2 regions of the Bradyrhizobium daqingense genome follow, and region 2 is predicted to be linked to the other one. Evidence: predicted binding sites of a transcription regulator. Region 2 holds the regulator's gene; the other holds the start of a gene.
The links. Region 2 encodes LexA, which represses DNA repair genes until DNA is damaged. Its sites were predicted from a motif close to TGTTCNNNNTGTGTTCNG; they were not measured.
Positions count from the first base shown of each region.

Region 1 (7,746 bases), 1.0 Mb from region 2:
CCCGGTCGGCTTGAAAATGCCCGACTTCGCCCGATATGATGCCGCGCTTGGGTACGGGTGGATGATGTTGCGTCGATGTGTCCTGGTCTTTTGTCTGGCTGCGCTCGGCCTGGTGCTGAACGGGTGCACCAGATGTGGGCCGATCTGGGACGACTGGCTGCATGCGCCGAAATCTTGCAGATCGGACCGGTTGTAACGGCCATGTGACCCTGGGGTTGCGCTTCGCCGCAACAAGGACGACAAGGCGCGGGCGATCCGCGCATCATGGATGATCAAGGAGTGGATGATGAAGTTTTTCCGTTTGGCCGCGGTGCTGGCCGTGCTGGCGGGACCTGCCTATGCGCAAATGCCCCAGCTCAATTTGCTGCAGGATGCGCCGAGCAAGACCCCCGAGGAGAAGGCCGCCGAAGCCGAACGTGACAAGGCCTACAAGGAAACGCTGAAGAAGATTCCGGATACCAAGACGTCCAACGATCCCTGGGGCGGCATGCGCTCCGATCCGCCGAAGCAGTCGGCGGCGCCGAAGGCCTCGGCGGCGACCAGCGCACCGAAGAAGAAATCCGGCACGGCCGCCAATTGATCCCGCGCCGATCGGAGGCGGTTGAGACCTCCGATCGGGACTCCCCTTTGCCCTGCCGGCCTCCTACATTCCGCGAAAGCGTATTGCGTCAAGGAGGCGTGACATGGCCGATCGCCCGCGGGATCTCGCCGAGCGCATGGCGCGCCGGCGCAAAGCAGGCGGCAAGGCGGGCCATGCGACCGGCGACGGCTATCTGCGCGAGACCTTCACGCTGCCGCGCGCGGCGGCGCGGGCGAGGGCGGAGGCCTTCTTCGCCCGCTATCCCAAGGCGGGTTACATGAGCGCGGTCGAGACTTGGCGCGAACTGCCCGGCGGCGACATCGAGTTCACCATGCGCCGGCTGCCCAGCGCCGATTAGGGTCGCACTCCTAGTCTAGGGTTTCCGAGACGATGCGAATCCGGAACACCGGCTCCTTGGTCTCGTCCAGAAGCTCCATGTGCCATTCGGAATTTTCCTGGAGCTTGCGCGCAATGCCGGCGGCCATGTCGGCGCAGACATTGGTCATCTCCTTCCAGGCCGAATCGCGATCGGCAAATTCCGACGCCTGATCCGCGCAGCCGGAATAACGGCCATTCCGGATTCGAAAAAAATAGAGCGGCATGGCTGGCACCGATCGCGCGTGATGGCCCGCCCTCCAAGGCCACGGGCGCGCAGTGCAATCCCAAATCCCGGTCAGATCAATTCCGGGCGGCTACGGGCTTCACCTTCCGGGGTCGCGCCGCCACCCGCTGATCGCGCTCAGGCCGTTTTGCGCTCGATGGCCTTCAGCTCCCGATCGATGCGCAGTTGCGCCCGCCGGATCGCGAGCAGCTCGATCTTGGTCTCGGTCCGGCCGGTCTTGATCTGGTCGCCTATGCGGAACTGCCACTGCCAGATGCCGGGTATGGCCGTCTTGGCGACGGTGAACTCGATGCCCCTGTGATTCATGGTCATCTCCCACGATTCACCTTCCCTGACCCACAACATGATGGGCGTCATGATATTCCCCGGACAAGCGAAATATGTCGGCAAACCCCTCGCCGTTCACGGAAATCGCACGCCGGGAAGGGGGCTGGAACTCTGTTCATGGTCGGAGAACCACGGAGTACCTTCGGCATGTGCCTTGCTTCGTCTGTGAGGCAACCATGGACCTCTCATGCTCGGCATTCCCCGCCGCTACTCCCATGTCGTCTTCGGCGTCATCCAGTCCGGGCTGACCTCGCTGATCGCGGCGGGCATCGCCAGCTTTCCCGCCGCCAGCGCGATGGTCTTCCTCGGGCACTGGATGGCGTCGTGGCTGATCGCATGGGCTGCGATGCTGCCGATCGTGCTGCTCGCCGCGCCTGCCATCCGCGCCATCGCGCTGCGGTTGACACGCGAGGATGGCGAGCTGCGAACCCGCCGGCAGGCATGAAAAAACCCCGCTTGGGGAGAGCCAAGCGGGGGAGAAAGTTATTGGAGGCTGAGGTGCTGGGCTGCAACACCTAGCAAGGCGACCATAGCCGCCTGCGCTTACGTCAGCCTGACAGTTCGGCAGATCGAATTCATCGCGTGTGCCCGCCATGCCCGCAAACAGAAAACCCCGCTCGGGGAGAGCGGGGTCCTCGGTTGGGTATGGAGGCCCGGTGTTGGTCCACCGGGCACTTCGACACTAGGCGATCCGGCTTACAGGCGCTTGACGGGTGCAACGAATGGCTGGGATCGCGAGGCCTCAGACTGGCCCCGCGCCGGTCCCAATTTCGACATCCGGCCGCACGACTGGCGACACATCGGTCGGCAAGATTCCGGATCGGTCCGGCGCGCCATGGGGGAAACGTGGCGCGGCGGCAATGGGGTGGCATCATGGACAACGTAGAGCGGTCATTCGCCGCCGCGACGGCGGCTGGCTTCGTCGTGCTGGTCATCGGCCTTGTGCTGCTGGCCCTGCTATAAGCGGGCCCGGTGGGCGCCCTCGCGCGCCGCTATCGCCAAAAATCGACGAAAACAACCCCATGCACAGTAGAGCGCCGGGGAATTCGGTCGTGAAATCAATTGGTTGACTGAGGTATTTAGATACCTTAATTGCGCGCGAACCGGGGTCGGGGCCGTGCCGGTTCCCGAGAGGTCGACGCCTTGCGCCTCGCTGCTGACCTTCGACTTTACCGCGGCCAGCCATCGCTGGCTTAGCCTCAGACGGGTCCGACGCCCGCCGGCCGGCTTAGTGGACCTTGATCTCGTCCAGGGGCAGACGGAGCTCGGCGGCACGCTCGTCGCGGTCCTTCTTGCGGAACTCGTTTTCCCTGCGCTCGAACTTGAGCATTTCCTCCTGTGCGGCCTCGAGCAGGGGGTTGCGCCTGATGGCGCTGGGCTGCGTGTTTTCAGTCATGGCTGAGATCCCCAGAGTTGCGGTCCCATCCCGACAGAAGGCCGCAGGCCGCGAAAAGGTTCAGTGCGCTCGGATTAAGGATTTATGACGGCGCGCAGGCCGCACGTCTTTGATGCGGGTCAGCTTCGTGGACGAGGCGGGCCGCTATTTCGGCGGCTGCAGTCTTGGAAATTTGACCCAATCATGCAGATGATTGGCAACGTCGGCCCGGCGCGCCTTCTTGAGCAGGGCGTCTCGCTCGGGGCCAGGCGGCAGCCTTAAGGCCTGCTCCTCGACCTGCTTCACCCATGCGGCCAGCCGATCCTGGAGGGTCAGCTGATTCTTGAATCGCCGTCGCCTGAACATGACGCGCTCATTTCCATCGGAGAAGGCGGGAGCGCGATTGGCGTTCTCGTCACCGGTCGTCGCCAGGATTCGTGCGGTGATGTCGCATTAGGATCCGTAAACGGATCCGGGTCTGTTCAGTTGTGCACGCAGGGGGTGCAAGGGAGATCGACGATTGTTGGGCGCTCGAGGTCAGACACCGACGGTTCTTCAAATCGAAGCCGCCAACCACGGCGGCCTCTGAAGATCGAGCCAACGATATCAGTGGCAGGGCTTGCCCAGCATCTGGGCGTACCTGCTGTGGCAGCCATCGTGCAGCTGAGACTTCTTGGTGATTTTGACACCGGCTTTCGGCGCGGCCGATGTCGGCGTGTTCGCCGACTGCGCCTGCACCGATGGCGAGCCGGAGAGCAGGGACAGTGCAAGAACGATCGTGACGATTGACCTCATTCATCTCTCCTCGCTGTTTAAATGAGACGATAGGTAACGCTACAGTACGTAGCATACAATTAGTCATTTGAGGAAGTGCTGAAGCGGACACGAACAAGTCGTCCGGTGAGCCTCCCCGACGGTCATTCCGGCAGCCATAGCTGAAATCAGGGCCTCGCAGGTTCAACTTAGGGCACCCCGGGATCAACGACGGCAGTACAGATCGCAAAGAACATATTGCGAACCTAGAACAAATGGGGTACATTGATTTTATCGACGACCCGCCGCCCCAATCGTTTGTCCCGCACCCGAATCCTCGCCATAAGGAGCACGACCAATGTCCGCCACTGCCCTGCGTATCGTCGAAGGATCTTCCATGGACAAGAGTAAAGCCCTGGCTGCCGCGCTCTCTCAGATCGAGCGCCAGTTCGGCAAGGGCTCGGTGATGAAGCTCGGCAAGAACGACCGCTCCATGGATATCGAGGCGGTGTCCTCGGGTTCGCTCGGTCTCGATATCGCGCTCGGCATCGGCGGCCTGCCCAAGGGGCGAATCGTCGAGATCTACGGGCCGGAATCATCGGGCAAGACGACGCTGGCGCTGCATACGGTTGCGGAAGCGCAGAAGAAGGGCGGCATCTGCGCCTTCATCGACGCCGAGCACGCGCTCGATCCGGTCTATGCCCGCAAGCTCGGCGTCAACATCGACGAGCTCCTGATCTCGCAGCCGGACACCGGCGAGCAGGCGCTGGAGATCTGCGACACGCTGGTGCGCTCGGGTGCGGTGGATGTGCTGGTGGTCGATTCGGTTGCGGCCCTGGTGCCGAAGGCCGAGCTCGAAGGCGAGATGGGCGACGCACTTCCGGGTCTTCAGGCGCGCTTGATGAGCCAGGCGCTGCGCAAGCTGACCGCGTCCATCAACAAGTCCAACACCATGGTGATCTTCATCAACCAGATCCGCATGAAGATCGGTGTGATGTACGGCTCGCCCGAGACCACGACCGGCGGCAACGCGCTGAAGTTCTACGCTTCCGTCCGCCTCGACATCCGCCGCATCGGCGCGATCAAGGAGCGCGACGAAGTCGTCGGCAACACCACGCGCGTGAAGGTGGTCAAGAACAAGCTGGCGCCGCCCTTCAAGCAGGTCGAGTTCGACATCATGTACGGCGAGGGCGTCTCCAAGATGGGTGAGATCCTCGATCTCGGCGTCAAGGCGGGCATCGTCGAGAAGTCCGGCGCCTGGTTCTCCTATGACAGCCAGCGCCTCGGCCAGGGCCGCGAGAATTCGAAAGCGTTCCTGAAGGCCAACCCCGACATCACCGCCAAGATCGAGACCTCGATCCGCCAGAACTCCGGCCTGATCTCCGAGCAGATCCTGGCCGGCACGCCCGAGAGCGACGCCGACGGCGAGGAGCCCGCGGACGAGTAAGGCTTCAACAGTAGAGTTTTTCGCGAGGAGCGGGCGCTGAGGACGTTGAGTTGCCGACGTCGTCGGTGCCCGTTTCGTTTTGATCGCTGAGCGAGGCGGATGATTCCGGTGAAGCGCCTGATTCTGACAACAGATTCGTCCGCTGCCGGCGCCTTGCAACGCGCTGGGCTCGCCGATCTCGTCATCGCCATCGAGCATCGGCTTGTTTGGGGGCCGTTGCCGTCCGAGGAGGAGCTGGAGGCATTCTTGCGCCGCGTACGATGCAGCCTCGAGGCCTTCATTGGCTGGACGACACGCCGTCATGGCGTCTCGAAGAGTCGAGATTGAAAGACCGCGGACTGATCGAGCTGCTGTCGGAATGTGACTTAGCTGAACTGTGGATCGACCCCCAAGCCAAATGCGCAGCTGATGCTGCTCTGGCTGCTCGACCATTGCGGCAGCGAGAGAGCAGCAGTCTCCAAAATCGTGATACGCCAGCTGGACATGGCCGTTGGTGGTGTCGAGCCGGAGCGATTTGCCGAGCTGAACCCGCCGATCGTTAAGCCCACGCAAGAACACGTCGAACTGGCCGCTCGCGCGTGGGGGGCCTATCGTGCGTCCACGCCGCAGGCTTGGTTCGACCTTCTCAAATCGGATTTGAGTTTGCTTCCGCAGCTTGAACGGTGTGCCGTCGGCCTGCTCGATGAGCTTCCGAGCAGGACTACCGGTCTTGCAGCGACTGAGACGCGAATGCTCGAGTTGATCTCACCAGGGAATGTGCAGCCCTTTGACGTCTTCCCCGGTCGAGAGAAGCGCAACGAGCGGCGCGTGTACGATTATTGGGAAGTCGGAACCCTGCTCGATGGGCTCGCGCGATGTCCAGTACCGGCCGTAGCCGGGCTGGAGGAGGGGCCATTCACGCTCGACATGCAGCTCGCCGTTTCGCGCAATACAAGCGGTCCCGCTTGTCGCTCACCGATTTCGGGACGGCGGCGCTGGCGGGAGAAGAGGACTTCCGGCGCCATAATACGATTCGCCGCTGTTGGGGTGGCACGCTTCTCACCAGCGAACGGCTTTGGCGATGGGACGCCGAGAGCCGCGCGTTGATCGCGCCTAAGTGAGGCGTACGCATGCTCTCAGCCTTCCTGTATTGCGTATCAATTTTGAGAGGCGACCGTGTCCCGTTTGATCTTAGCCACGAACCATCTTGACGAAGACGTACTTCGCCAGTCGCGCCAAGCGAATGTCGTGCTTGGGTTCTATCCACGCTTCGTGCGGAGGAAATTGCCTTCCGAGGAACAGCTTCTGATGGGATTGGAGCGCCGATCGGCAAAGCATGGCAATTCCGGCGATCATTGGCTCGATGACGCTTGTCGTGGCTCGCTCGAGGGGTTCGGAACGCGTGATATCGGTTTCTTCGAGCTATGTTCGAAGTTCGACTCAATCGAAATATGGGTCGATCCTCGACCAAACGATCAGCTTGTGCTGGTCTGGCTGCTGGACTTGCTTCGCCCCTACAAGGAGATTACGACGAAGCTCAGTCTGGTGCACACGGATGACCATGTTGCGTACTACTCTCCCGAATCTGTCGCAAAATGGAAGCTGCCGGCCTTCAAGGTGACCGAAAATCATTTGGTCTTGGCACGCCGCGCCTGGCAAGCCTATCGGGCTGAAACGCCACAGCCATGTTTCGATCTTCTGATGACGGATCTGACGATCCTGCCGAGACTTCGGCCGGCGCTCATCGCGTTGCTCGAAGAGCTTCCGGACAACGTGACGGGCCTAGGTGCCAGCGAAATGGATATTCTGGACTTTGTGAACGATGGGCATACCGACCCAAGGCGTGTCACCGAGGCGTATCGGATGCGCGATGTGTTCGACGAAGACGACGCGCGCGAAGCCTTGCTCGAACTGGGGGCATATTCGGCGCCGCCGATCTTGTTAGGCGATCCGGCGTTCAACAATGAGGATCGCTACTTCGGCAGGAGCGAGTGGAAGGTCACGCTAACTGAACTCGGGCGTTCACTTCTCGCCGGCGAAGACGACATGTGGCGCCACAACCGGATCGAGCGTGGGTGGGGCGGGACCGAACTCACGAACGAACGGCTGTGGCGGTGGGACCGTGAAAGCCGGTCGTTGGTTGCGCCCTAGAGCATATTCGGTTCTGATTGAATCAGAACCGAAGCTCTAGATTCTTGTTTTGACGCGTTTTCTTCACGCGAACCGGTGTCCACTTCGCTCGAAAACGCTCTAGAGACGCATTCGGTGCCGTAGGCTGGGCAAAGACGCAAAAGCGCCGTGCCGCGATCTTTCCTGATCGAGACAGGCGGTGGGCACGCTTGCGCTTTGCCCACCCCACGAGACCTCCGTCGCGTCCTACTCCGCGGCTTCTGCGTAATCGCTCACCGGCGGGCAGGAGCACACGAGATTACGGTCGCCGTAGACGTTGTCGACGCGCCCCACCGGGCTCCAATATTTGTCGGTGCGCGAGGTGCCCGCGGGGAAGCAGCCTTCGCTGCGGGTGTAGGCGCGATTCCAGTCGTCGTCGGCGATGTCGTGCACGGTGTGCGGGGCGTGGCGCAAAGGCGAGGCCTCGATCTTGAAGCGGCCGGCCTCGACCTCGGCGATTTCCTTCCGGATCGCGATCATGGCATCGCAGAAAC
Region 1 is NZ_CP088014.1:6,461,758-6,469,503, reverse strand. It holds gene LPJ38_RS30980 (hypothetical protein) at 287-580, shown strand; gene LPJ38_RS30975 (hypothetical protein) at 684-938, shown strand; gene LPJ38_RS30970 (DUF6894 family protein) at 949-1,182, opposite strand; gene LPJ38_RS30965 (hypothetical protein) at 1,320-1,508, opposite strand; gene LPJ38_RS30960 (DUF2798 domain-containing protein) at 1,717-1,974, shown strand; gene LPJ38_RS30955 (hypothetical protein) at 2,758-2,925, opposite strand; gene LPJ38_RS30950 (hypothetical protein) at 3,070-3,270, opposite strand; gene LPJ38_RS30945 (hypothetical protein) at 3,511-3,699, opposite strand; gene recA (recombinase RecA) at 4,016-5,104, shown strand; gene LPJ38_RS30935 (hypothetical protein) at 5,204-5,431, shown strand; gene LPJ38_RS30930 (hypothetical protein) at 5,513-6,190, shown strand; gene LPJ38_RS30925 (hypothetical protein) at 6,260-7,234, shown strand; gene gcvP (aminomethyl-transferring glycine dehydrogenase) at 7,460-7,746, opposite strand, start outside.
Region 1: a site for LexA is predicted at 3,907-3,924, ahead of recA (recombinase RecA). Genes of this name have one in related genera too.

Region 2 (7,746 bases):
CGATCTGTACGCTGGAGTTCGAGGATCACCGGCCGCTCTATGACTGGTTCATCGAGAAGCTGCCGGTGCCGTCCGAGCCGCATCAGTACGAATTCGCGCGGCTGAATCTGACCTACACGCTGCTGTCGAAGCGCGTGCTGACCCAGCTCGTCCGCGACGGCCATGTCGCGGGCTGGGACGATCCGCGCATGCCGACCATGGCGGGCATGCGCCGCCGTGGCGTGCCGCCGGCGGCGCTGCGCGAATTCGTCAAGCGTATCGGTGTGGCCAAGGCCAACAGTGTGGTCGATGTCGGCATGCTCGAATTCTGCATCCGCGAGGAGCTGAACCGCACGGCGCAGCGGCGCATGGCAGTGCTGAAGCCGCTGAAAGTGGTGATCGAGAACTATCCGGAAGGGCAGACCGAGGAGCTCGAGGCGATCAATCATCCTGATGATCCTTCGGCCGGCACGCGCAAGATCACGTTCGGCCGCGAGCTCTATATCGAGCAGGACGACTTCATGGAGAACCCGCCGAAGAAGTTCTTCCGCCTGTCGCCAGGCAACGAGGTGCGGCTGCGCTATGCCTATTTCGTCAAATGCACCGGCGTGATCAAGAACGACGCTGGCGAGGTGGTGGAGCTGCGCTGCACCTACGATCCCGCGACCAAGGGCGGCAACGCGCCCGATGGCCGCAAGGTCAAGGCCACCATGCACTGGCTGCCGGCGGCGGCATCGAAGCCGGCGGAGATCCGCATCTACAACCAGCTGTTCTCCAATCCGAGCCCGGACGCTTCGAACTTTGCGGCCGATCTCAATCCGAACTCGCTTGAGATCCTGTCCGATGCGCGGGTCGAGGCCTCCGTTGCGGAAAGCAATGCGATGGAGCCGATGCAGTTCGAGCGCCAGGGCTATTTCGTGCGCGACAAGGATTCGACCCCTGGCAAGCCGGTGTTCTCGCGGACCATCGGCTTGCGCGACACGTTCGCCAAGGAAGTCGCCAAGGGGTGAGGGGACCACAATGATCAGCGAAGCCGACGCCATCGTTTCAGGCATCATCGCGAAATGGTGCGCCGGCTTCGCAAAGCTCGACGCTGCGGCGCTGTCGTCGCTATATTCGAGGAACGCGTTCTTCTTCGGCTCCAATCCCAAGCTCTATCGGGGCCGGGACGGTGTTGCCGATTACTTCAATGGCCTGCCGCGCTGGCGCAAGCCGAGTGCGGCGTTCTCCGAGGTGAACGCAGCGCAAGCAGGGCCCGATCTGATCAACGTGGGCGCCACCATCACGTTCGATCTTGCTGGCGAACGTCCCGATCTCGTCGTCAAGATGAGCTGGGTCATCATCCGCGAGGACGGCGAGTGGATGATCGTCAATCACCACGCCTCGTCGAAGGCGCCGCTGATCTGACGCGAGCAAGGCATCGTCAGGGCCGCTCGAAGGCCTCGGTGACTGGGAGTCAAAGTAAAGTAGGGCGCTCCACCGACTGTTCCTGATCCGTACCCTATTCGCATATCCGCACGGTCCGGTAGCCTCTGCACCCGTCGCGTATCGTAAGGTGCAGGGGAATGGCGGAGCCGGGCCGGCCAATACGCTCCCAGGGAGTTGCCGGGACGTGGCCGCTCGGCCGCGCTGCCTCGGCTGGCGGCCTAGCACCTGCTGGCTTTGGCCTGTGGCCCGCGATCATCGAGACATTGCGCGGCTGGGCGCGCGCGGAAGCCGGTCCGGGGCGCCTGCTGCCTTGGGTGCCCGTCGCGTTCGGCGGCGGCATCGCGCTCTATTTCGCCGCCGATCATGAGCCGGTGCTCTGGGTCGTCGCGTCGACGGCGGCCACGCTCATGCTCGGCGCAATGCTGCTCCGACGCAGCCGGCTGTTCGCCCCGGCGATCATGATCGCAGCGATCGCCGCCGGCTTTTGCATCGCGACCTGGAAGACGGCGCGCATCGCCCATCCCGTGCTGGCCAAGCCGCTCTATTCGGTGTCGCTCTCGGGTTTCGTCGAAGCGCGCGATATCCGCGAGCGCACCGACCGTTTCGTGCTGCGCGTCACCGCGATGGAGGCGCAGCGCAGCGACGTCAAGCTGGAGCGCGTGCGTCTGTCGGTGCGCAAGGGGACGGCGCCGGAGGTCGGCAGCTTCGTGCAGCTGAAGGCGCGGCTGATGCCGCCGATCTCGCCGGTGCGGCCCGGCAGCTATGACTTCTCCCGGGACATGTATTTTCAAGGCATCGGCGCTTCCGGTTTCGTGATGGGAACGATCGCGGCGTCGGTACCGCCGGAGGCCGGTGGCTTGCGGCTGCGCTATGCTGCGTTCATGCAGGGCCTGCGCGATGCGATCGACGCACGCATCCGCGCGACGCTCGAGGGCGACAATCGCGCGATCGCAACGGCATTGCTCACCGGACGGCGCGATGCGATCAGCGCGCCCGTCAACGACGCCATGTTCGTTTCGGGGCTCGGCCATGTACTGTCGATTTCCGGCTATCACATGGCGGTCGTCGCCGGCGTCGTGTTCTTCGCGGTGCGCGCGCTGCTGGCGCTGATCCCGGGGCTGACGGCCGACTTCGCCATCAAGAAATGGTCGGCGGCCGCCGCGCTGGTCGCGGCTGCGTTCTATTTGCTGCTGTCGGGTGCGGAAGTCGCGACGCAACGCTCGTTCTTCATGACGGCAGTTGTGCTGATCGCGGTCATGGTGGATCGCCGGGCCATCACCTTTCGTACGCTGGCGGTGGCGGCGCTGATCGTGCTTGCGGTTGCGCCCGAAGCGCTGGTGCATCCGAGCTTTCAAATGTCGTTTGCGGCAACGCTCGGTCTCGTCGCGCTGGTGCAGATCGGCATGCCGAACCTGTTCGCCTCGCCCGATCATTCGGCGACCGCGCGCATCGCATTGTGGGGCGGCCGCGAGATCGCGATCCTATTCCTGGCCTCGCTGATCGCGGGGCTCGCGACCACGCCCTATGCGGCCTTCCACTTCCATCGCGTCACGCCCTACGGCGTCATCGCCAATCTTGGCGCGATGCCGGTGGTCTCGGCATTGGTGATGCCGGCGGGGCTGCTGGGACTGATTGCAGCGCCCTTCGGGCTCGACGGCGTGTTCTGGTGGCTGATGGGGATCGGCATCGACTGGATGGTCGCGGTGTCGAGCTGGGTGGCGGCACTGCCGGGTGCGATCGGCCGCATTCCGGCTTTCGGCATTGCGCCGTTGATGGCGGCAAGCCTCGGCATCATCATGATGGGGCTGTTGCGGACGCCCTTGCGCTGGGCCGGTGCCCTGTTGCTGCTGGTGTCCCTCGCCTGGGGCTTGTCGGCGCGCCAGCCCGATATCCTGATTGCCGGGGACGGCGCGAGCGTCGCGGTGCGGGGGAAGGACGGGCAGCTGCACGTGATCCGGGCGAGCAAGGACAGCTTTCTGCTGAGGGAATGGCTGGCGGCCGACGCCGATCCGCGCGACGCCGCAACCAATTCGCTGGCCGATGGCGTGTCATGCGACGAAGCCGGCTGCGTGACGCCGCTCGCCGACGGGCGGCTGGTCGCGCTGTCCCTGCGCGTCGACGGGCTTGCCGATGATTGCAGCCGCGCCGCGCTGGTGGTGACGACCCGGCCAGCGCCGTCCGGCTGCGCAGCCATGGTGGTCGACCGGCCGCGGCTTGCAAGCCAGGGCGCGCTGGCGCTGACGCAGCGTGGTGACGGCTTTGCCGTTCAGGCCGTGAGGGCGAGAGGCGCAAGCCGGCCCTGGTTGCCGGCCGGCGCTGGCGAAGGGGATTTCGACGGCAGCCTCGTGCCCAAGAACTTTACGGCCAAGACGGCAGCGCCCCGGAGTCGGGACGCAACGCCGGCAGAGACCGACCTGCAGGCTGACGATTGAGCAGATGGGCTACAGATACCAGGCCAGCACGGCGTCGAGACCGGCGCTGCCGATGACCGGCAGTGCCACCATCTGGCTCAGCCCGGCCGCGCGGGCCTCCGCAGCCGCGATCGAGTCGTCATGCGCGAGATCATCGTTGAGCGCGGGCATGCCGGTGGCCCAGGCGCCCCCGATGCTGCCGTCGCTCCTGGCGATCGATGTCGTCGCATAGAGGCCCGCAAGGTCGGTCTGCCCGCTGCAATCGCCGGCGCGGAAGACCAGCGCAGAGCGAGCCTCGTTCGGGACCCAGATCTCGAAGCGTCGCGCGATCGGGGTGGCCTGTGCGGAGAGGAAGGTCAGCACCCAGCTCTGGTCGGCGCCGGTGCGGTAGGGCACGCCGACGCCGAGATTGATCCCGACCTCGGCGGCTTCTTCCCACCGCAGAAAACTCCTGGCGTTATGCAGGTCCTTGATGATCAGCGGCAGGCCGGCCTTCCAGGTGCGTCCGGGCAGGCCGAAGCCGCGCGGGAATCTGGTGTGGCGGGAGTTGAATTCGAACATGTCGGCGGTGCCATAGTAACCGTCGACGAGCCGCATCTCGTGGGAGACATCGGGATCGTTGTGCCAGAGCTCGATCGCCCCGACATGCGCTTCGTCATCGCCGCAGAACAGCACCATCACGGCCTGCAGGAATTCGCCGGCGAACACCGGCACCGCGACGCCGCAGGTGAGGCCAGCTGCGAGCGCCTGATCGGTCCGCTTGAAGTACGAGTTGGCAAACTTGGTGAGGATCACCGGATGGCCGCTGGCCCACGCTTTGCCGGGCAGCCCCTCGTCATGACCGAAGCGCAGGTCCTCACTCACGGCCTTGAACGCGGACAGCCCTTCACCGTAGAGGCCGCCGCCGAATTCCAGCCGCATGCGCGTGCGGTCGGGCACCCAGAGTTCGACGACGCGAATGAAGGCTTTCATCGACCATGTCCGCTGTGTCAGGTCCCGACAGCATCGGTCATTTGACCGCGGAGCGGACGTTCAAAATTCAGGCATGGCGGCCCAAAGTTCGTGCGCGGGTCGAGGCGGTGCTCAGTCGGCTGCCCGGATATCACGAGCGCCAAACCGTCCATGTCGCCGGCCGCGGCCGGCGAACGGCAATTTCAATTCTGGTCTCCGACCTGGACGGCCGGGACGGCGCATCAGCCGATCGGCAGGCGGGGCGTTGGGCTCGGGCGGCTGTCGGCGATGATCTGCGGCTTGTGCTCGCGCTCGCTGACCGGCTGGGTCACCGGCAGTTGCAGCACCGTTGCGCGCTGGCCTTCGACGAGCTGCGTCACCAGCACGTATTTGCCGTCAGGGAATTCGATCGCGTCGTGATGGCGATCGGGAATGTGCGGATCGATCTTGCCGAACTTGCCGACGCGGGAGTTGATGGTGCGCGTCCAGATCCAGCGATTGTCGTAACGGACGTTGTCGGCGAAGGCGAGCTCCGTTCCCGGCAACAGGCAGACGGCTACGTTCGGATCTGCCGCGGAAGCAAAGCCGCGCGTCGAGGTGCCGCGGAACGTCGTGGAGACGATCGTCTCGCCGACTTCGGCGGGACGCGATGCAACGGCATGCAGGCTGTAGTCACACATCGGGTGCTCCTCATGCGAAGATAGCAACCCGCGCCTCTTTCGGAGGCGCAAGCCTCTATCAGAGTGGAAGCACGTGACGCTCTGCTCGGTTGTAGGCGAATCTGCGGCTGGCGTTCGCGAGACGCGATCACATTATCTTTTTCAGATTCACTAGGAACAAAGCTCATTTCAGCGCATTTGGGGACCACAGAACGCCTGTGGCCGCGGGCGCTGAGGCACCATTGCGTGCTCGATCTTTCGAGCTCGGACACGATGAGCGCCTGGCTCCGCCCCCGAGTGTGTCGTACTGAATGAGGGCCGGACAACCTGCGCAAGACCGGAAAGACTGTCCAGCCGGAGCGGACGCATCCGCTCCAATCGGGATCATCGGTATCGAATGACCGCCGGGCGGTCAGTATTTGCGGTACAGCCCGATCAGCTTGCCCTGAATCTTCACCCGGTTGGGCGGCAGGATGCGCACCTCGTAGGCGGCGTTGGCCGGCTCGAGCGCGATCGAGGCACCGCGGCGGCGGAAGCGCTTGAGCGTCGCTTCCTCGTCGTCGATCAGCGCCACGACGATGTCTCCGGTATCGGCGCTCTCGTTACGCTGGATCAGTGCCATGTCGCCATCGAGGATACCCGCTTCGACCATCGAATCCCCGCGCACCTCGAGCGCGTAATGTTCGCCGGAGCCGAGCATGTCCGGCGGGACGCTGATGGTGTGGCTGCGGGTCTGCAATGCCTCGATCGGCGTGCCGGCCGCGATGCGGCCCATCACGGGCACGGCAACCGGACGCTCGCCCTCGTCCGCGGGCGGGCTGGAGCTCGCACGGATCTTGCCGAGATTGCCCTCGATGACGCTCGGCGTGAAGCCGCGGCGGTTGCCGGCAGCGGCCTGGAGCTCGGGCAGTTTGATCACCTCGATGGCGCGGGCGCGGTTGGGCAGGCGGCGGATGAAGCCGCGCTCCTCGAGTGCGGTGATCAGGCGATGGATGCCTGACTTCGAGCGCAGGTCGAGCGCATCCTTCATCTCGTCGAAGGAGGGCGGCACGCCGCTTTCCTTCAGACGTTCGCTGATGAACCGCAGAAGCTCGTATTGTTTGCGCGTTAACATCTCGACCAAAGTCCCCCGGTTGATGTCGTTCGATTCCGAGACGCTGTATTGGAGCGGCGAACCGCTACATCCTCGAAACAAATCATGAACAGACACTATATGTTCGATATGTGTTCCGCAACTGCTTAATTTACCGTGAATGCGGCCAAGTTCGCGGAACGCGTGTGGTGGATGCGTTCAGACGGGCAGGCGCAGCACCTCGCAAGGCGTGCCGGCTTCGGCCCTGGGTGCGAACGGCGCGCGCACGAGAAGTGCCTGTGCCGCAGCAAGATTCGCAAGCAGCGAGGAATCCTGGTGGTTGACGGGAACAGCGACGAGCGCGCCGTCGTCGCGCTCCTCCAGCCTCGCGCGAAGATAATCCGCCCGCATGTCGTTTGCGCCGACGTCCTTGCCGAGCACGGCGCGCTCGTGACGATGATGAATCACGGATCGGCCCGACAAGGCGCGAATCAGCGGCACCATGAACAGGAAGGCGCAGACATAGGACGAGACCGGATTGCCAGGCAGGCCGATCACGCGCATCGCCCCCAGTCGTCCGTGCATCATCGGCTTGCCCGGGCGCATCGCGATCTTCCAGAACGCCATCGCGATGCCTTCGTCGCGGAGCGCCTGCTGGACCAGATCGTGATCGCCGACCGAAGCCCCGCCGGACGTGACCAGGATGTCCGCGCCGCTTTCGCGCGCGCGGCGGATGCCGGCGGCGGTGGACTCGAGCGTGTCGGCGGCAATGCCGAGGTCGATCGTCTCGGCCCCCTCGCTGCGGGCGAGCGCGTGCAGCGCGTAGCCGTTGGAATAGACGATCTGGCCGTGGCCGGGCTTCGAACCTGGCAACACGAGCTCGTCGCCGGTGGCGAGAATCGCGACCTTCGGACGGCGGCAAACCACAAGCTGCGGGTGATTCATGGCGGCGGCGAGCGCCAGATCGCGTTCGGTGAGTCGGGCTCCCCTGCGCAGCAGCACGTCGCCTTCGGAGAAATCAACGCCTGCGGGGCGAATGTGCCGCCCGGCGATGGCGGCTTCCTTGATCGTCACCTGCTTGCCGTCGGCAACGGTGTCCTCCTGGATCACGACCGCGTTGGCGCCGGTGGGAATGATGCCGCCGGTGAAGATCCGCACCGCTTCGCCGGGACCGACCGACCCGGCAAATGGCCGGCCTGCCGCAACCTCGCCGATGACCGTGAGCGTGGAATCGACCGTTACCGCA
Region 2 is NZ_CP088014.1:5,463,860-5,471,605, reverse strand. It holds gene LPJ38_RS25905 (glutamine--tRNA ligase/YqeY domain fusion protein) at 1-989, shown strand, start outside; gene LPJ38_RS25900 (YybH family protein) at 1,000-1,386, shown strand; gene LPJ38_RS25895 (ComEC/Rec2 family competence protein) at 1,545-3,839, shown strand; gene LPJ38_RS25890 (GAF domain-containing protein) at 3,849-4,790, opposite strand; gene LPJ38_RS25885 (hypothetical protein) at 5,012-5,449, opposite strand; gene lexA (transcriptional repressor LexA) at 5,841-6,542, opposite strand; gene LPJ38_RS25875 (molybdopterin molybdotransferase MoeA) at 6,720-7,746, opposite strand, start outside.